Regions from separate parts of the Sphaerisporangium sp. NPDC088356 genome, predicted to be linked through region 2. Evidence: riboswitches for the same ligand, from Rfam matches in the RefSeq annotation. Region 2 holds a riboswitch; the other holds the start of a gene.

Region 1 (2,384 bases), on a different contig from region 2:
CAATAAGATGGGCTGATGGTCCGGTCGAGGCAAAGTGCAGACCGTCGAGGGGAGCTCCGGCATGGCGCTTGACGAGACGACCGAAGAGCTGGCCCGCGCCGCCGCCCAAGGTGACCACCGCTCCCTCGGAGAGCTCCTCCGCCGCATCGAGCCCGACGTGCTCCGCCACTGCGCGAGGCTCCTGCCCTACCACCAGGACGCGGAGGAGGCTTGCCAGGATACGTTGCTGGCCGTCGCCCGCAATATCGGAAGGTTCGAAGGGCGGGCACGTTTTTCCACCTGGTTGCATATCGTCACCGCCAACTGCGCGCGCACTACCTACCGCACGCTGAAACGCCGGGGCGCGGAGCAGACCTCCGAGGAGCTTCCGGACATGCGCGCCGACCCGCGCAGGGTGAGCGTCATCGCGGGCTCGCGGCTCGACCTGCTCGACGCCATGGAGGCCCTGGAGGCCGACAAGCCCGACCTGGCGCAGGCGCTGGTGCTGCGCGACATCTGCCAGCTCGACTACAACGAGGTCGCCGAGCAGCTCGGCATCCCCCTGGGCACCGCCAAATCGCGCATCCACCAGGCCCGCAAGTATGTGCAGGCGGCTCTCGGCGACGCCTACAAGTGATAGTCGCGATCCCACCGCGCGGTCACTCCGATCGTGTGGTGATGATACTTGTTCGTCTCGATTGGTGAGACGATCGACCGGGCCCGCTGGCGGGCAAGGTACAGTTCTTTTGTCCTGCCTGTAACATCGGCGGGATCACAACTTCATATTGCTCATCCAGAGGGGTGGAGGGACCGGCCCTGCGAAGCCCCGGCAACCCTCCCGGCTGTGGTCACACGCGTCTCCGAATGGCGCGGCAACCGACCAGAAGACCAGCCGGGACAGGTGCCAATTCCGGCCCGTGATCAAGGTGGTCCGGGCGAAGATGAGGGAAAGGCCTCGCTTCATGGCGCTCGCAACAGCTGAGACAACGACCACACTCGACTTCGGCCCCGCCGTCGCGCTCTCCTGCCGCGAATGTGGCACTCGCTACGACCTCGGACCGATCTTCGCCTGTATCGAGTGTTTCGGGCCACTCGAAGTGGCTTACACCTGGGACACCCCCGACGCCGGTCGCACCTCGGTGACCCGCCGGCAGATCGAGTCGGGCCCGCAGAACATCTGGCGTTACCGCTCGCTTCTCCCGGTGCCCGCCGACGTCATCTCCAAGCCCAACCTGGCGCCCGGCTGGACCAAGCTGGTCAAGGCCGACAACCTCGCCCGTGAGCTGGGGATCCGCAGCCTGCACGTCAAGGACGACTCCGGGAACCCGACCCACTCCTTCAAGGACCGGGTCGTCGCGATCGCCCTTGAGGCGGCACGCAACTTCGGTTTCCACACCCTGTCGTGCTCGTCGACCGGCAACCTCGCGGGCGCCGTCGGCGCCGCCGCGGCACGTGCGGGTCTGGACTCCTGCGTGTTCATCCCGTCGAACCTCGAAGAGGCCAAGATCGTCATGGCCTCGGTGTACGGCGGGCGCCTGGTCGGCATCGAGGGCACCTACGACGAGGTCAACCGCTTCTGCTCGGAGCTCATCGGCGACCCGCTGGGCGACAAGTGGGGCTTCGTCAATGTGAACCTCCGCCCCTACTACGGTGAGGGCTCCAAGACCCTCTCCTACGAGATCGCCGAGCAGCTGGGATGGCGGATCCCCGACCAGATCATCGTGCCGGTGGCCTCGGGCTCCCAGCTCACGAAGATCGACAAGGGCTTCAAGGAACTCATCAAGCTCGGGCTCGTCGACGACAAGCCCTACAAGATCTACGGAGCGCAGGCCGAGGGGTGCTCGCCGGTGTCGTCCGCCTTCAAGGCCGGTCTCGACATCGTCCAGCCGGTCAAGCCGGACACCATCGCCAAGTCGCTCGCCATCGGCAACCCGGCCGACGGGCCGTACGTCCTGGACATCGCCCGCCGCACGGGCGGAGCGGTCGAGGACGTCACGGACGCCGAGGTGGTCGACGCGATCCACCTGCTGGCCCGCACCGAGGGCATCTTCGGTGAGACCGCCGGCGGCGTCACCGTGGGAGTGCTCCGCAAGCTGGTGCGGAACGGCCTCCTGGACCCGGAGGCCGAGACGGTGGTGCTCAACACCGGGGACGGCCTGAAGACCCTCGACGCGGTCTCCGACAAGGCCCGGCCGACCGCGGTCATCCGCCCCTCACTCGACGCATTCCGCACGGCTATCGCCGATAACTCCTGAAAGGTCACGATAAATGAGCGTTTCTGTGCGGATTCCGACGATTCTCCGTACGTACACCGATGGTGCTGCGGAGGTGAACGGTGAAGGCGCGACGCTTCGCGAGGTGTTGCAGAAGCTGGAGTCCGACTTCCCCGGAATCGGCGCCCGCAT
Region 2 (2,384 bases):
GCCCGCCTTCCTGCGCGCCCGGATGTTGAGCAGCTCCACGCCCAGCGAGAACGCCATGGCGAAGTAGATGTAGCCCTTGGAGATGTGCTGCTCCAAGCCCTCGGCGATGAGCACGACGCCGATCAGCACGAGGAAGGCCAGGGCCAGCATCTTGATGCTCGGGTACTTCTCGACGAACCCGCTGATGGGACCGGCCGCGAAGAGCATCACGATGACCGCGACGATCACGGCGGCGATCATGACGCCCAGCTCGTCGACCATGCCGACGGCCGTGATCACCGAGTCGAGCGAGAAGACGACGTCCAGCAGCATGATCTGCACGATCACCGCGCCGAAGGTGGCGCCCGCCTTGGCGCTGGAGTGACCCTGCGTGCCCTCCAGGCTGTCGCCGATCTCGAAGGTGCTCTTGCCCAGCAGGAACAGGCCACCCAGGATCAGGATCAGATCTCGCCCCGATATGCCCTGGCCGAATATTTCGAACAGCGGCGTCGTCAGCCGTACGACCCACGACAGGGCGAGGAGCAACGCGAGGCGGCTCACGAGGGCCAGCCCGAGCCCCACCTTGCGCGCCCGGTCGCGCTTCTCGGGGGGAAGCTTGCCCGCGAGGATCGAGATGAAGATGATGTTGTCGATCCCCAGCACGATCTCAAGAGCGACCAGGGTGAAGAACCCGATCCAGATCTCCGGGTTGACCACCCAGTCCATGACGATCTCCTCCGGCTAGCCGTTGGTCCAGGTCACGACCCCGCGGGCGGCGGCCGTTCCTCTGTCAACGCGCGGGGATCCGACAAAGTTCGCGACGATTCGAGACCCCTCCCACCCCCCTGCCGAGGTTGCGGAGACGAGGGGAACCTGGGTTATAGTCGCCCGTAGGTCATGAGTGCCAGCGTCAAGCCCCGGCTCGCTGGCCGGCAACCCTCGCGCTCGCGGCGGGGTGCCCCGGGTGAAGACCAGGTCTGGTGCGAGGTGTGCCAGTCAAGCGCGGGCTCCGTCGTACCAACGCCATGGCCGGGGTCCCATGACCCTAGGAGGCCGGCGTTGTCTGCTCTCACTGTGCTCAAGAGCCCTTCCCATGTCGTTTCCGGCTCGGACACTCCCGGCGATTCCGGGCCCGGCAGGCCATTCCACGGCGAGACGGCGGGCCGTAAGGCCTCGCCCATCCCCGCCGTGCTGGGTGATGACCTTGAGGTTCCGGTCAAGGGCGGCAGGCTCGTGCGGTACGCCAACCTCGACTACGCGGCGAGCGCCCCCTGTCTTGAGCCGGTGAGCGCCGCGGTCGCCGCCGCTCTCCCGGCCTATTCCAGCGTGCACCGCGGCGCCGGGTACGCCTCGCAGCTCACCACGGCGCGCTACGAGCAGGCCCGCCACACCGTGCGGGCCTTCGTCGGCGCCCGTCCCGGCGACGCCGTCGTGTTCACCCGCAACACAACGGACGCGGCGAACCTTCTGGCCCGCTGCCTGCCCGAGGGCACCACCGTCGTGGTCTTCGAGACCGAGCACCACGCTTCCCTGCTCCCCTGGCCCGACGCGGTACGACTGGCGCCCCCGGCGTTCCCCGGCGAGGCGGTCCGCGCGGCGGACGAGACCCTGGCCGCCATCGAGGGGCCCAAACTCCTGGTCGTCACCGCGGCCTCCAACGTGACCGGCGAGCTGTGGCCGATCGCCGCCCTGGCCCACATCGCCCACCGGCACGGCGCGCGCATCCTCGTCGACGCCGCGCAGCTCGTCCCTCACCGCCAGCTCAACCTGACCGCGCTCGACCTGGACTACGTGGCGTTCTCCGGGCACAAGCTCTACGCCCCGTTCGGCGCGGGCGCTCTGGTCGGCCGGGCCGACTGGCTCACCCAGGCCGAGCCGTACCTGCGCGGCGGCGGCGCCTCCAAGGCCGTCACCGGGGGCGCCGGGCAGGGGCTGCCGCTGGACGCCGAGTGGAGCGCCGACCCCGAGCAGCGGCATGAGGCCGGCACGCCGAACGTCCTCGGCGCCGTCGCGCTGGCCGCCGCCTGCGACGCCCTCTCGTCCACCGGCTGGACGGCGCTGGTCAAGGAGGAGGAGCGCCTCGTCGAGCTGCTGCGTGACGGCCTCGCCGCGATCGAGGGCGTCCACGAGCTGTCGCTCTGGGGTCCCGCCCATCCGCGCGTCGGCATCGTCTCCTTCGTGGTCGAGGGCTGGACGGCCAGGGAGGTCGCCGAGACGCTGTCCGGCGAGTACGGCATCGGGGTGCGCGACGGCAAGTTCTGCGCCCATCCCTTCGTCAGGCACCTGCTCGACGGCGTCGGCCAGGCCGCCGACGGCTCGTGCGCGGACGGCACCGCCGGGGCCGTACGGGCGTCCATCGGCATCGGCACCACCGAAGAACACGTCCGCCGCCTGGTCACCGCCCT

The links. A riboswitch is a leader RNA that binds a small molecule or an ion and turns the genes downstream of it on or off. The one in region 2 is predicted to bind S-adenosylmethionine.
Region 1: linked by a shared signal. The riboswitch ahead of thrC (threonine synthase) and the one ahead of AB0O34_RS12010 (aminotransferase class V-fold PLP-dependent enzyme) in region 2 are both predicted to bind S-adenosylmethionine.

The regions. Positions count from the first base shown of each region.
Region 1 is NZ_JBFBIK010000009.1:4,392-6,775, forward strand. Features, by position in the region: gene AB0O34_RS05805 (RNA polymerase sigma factor) at 62-616, shown strand; SAM riboswitch class I at 766-927, shown strand; gene thrC (threonine synthase) at 942-2,234, shown strand; gene AB0O34_RS05815 (MoaD/ThiS family protein) at 2,248-2,384, shown strand, end outside.
Region 2 is NZ_JBFBIK010000024.1:1,433-3,816, reverse strand. Features, by position in the region: gene AB0O34_RS12015 (TerC family protein) at 1-705, opposite strand, end outside; SAM riboswitch class IV at 873-988, shown strand; gene AB0O34_RS12010 (aminotransferase class V-fold PLP-dependent enzyme) at 1,159-2,384, shown strand, end outside.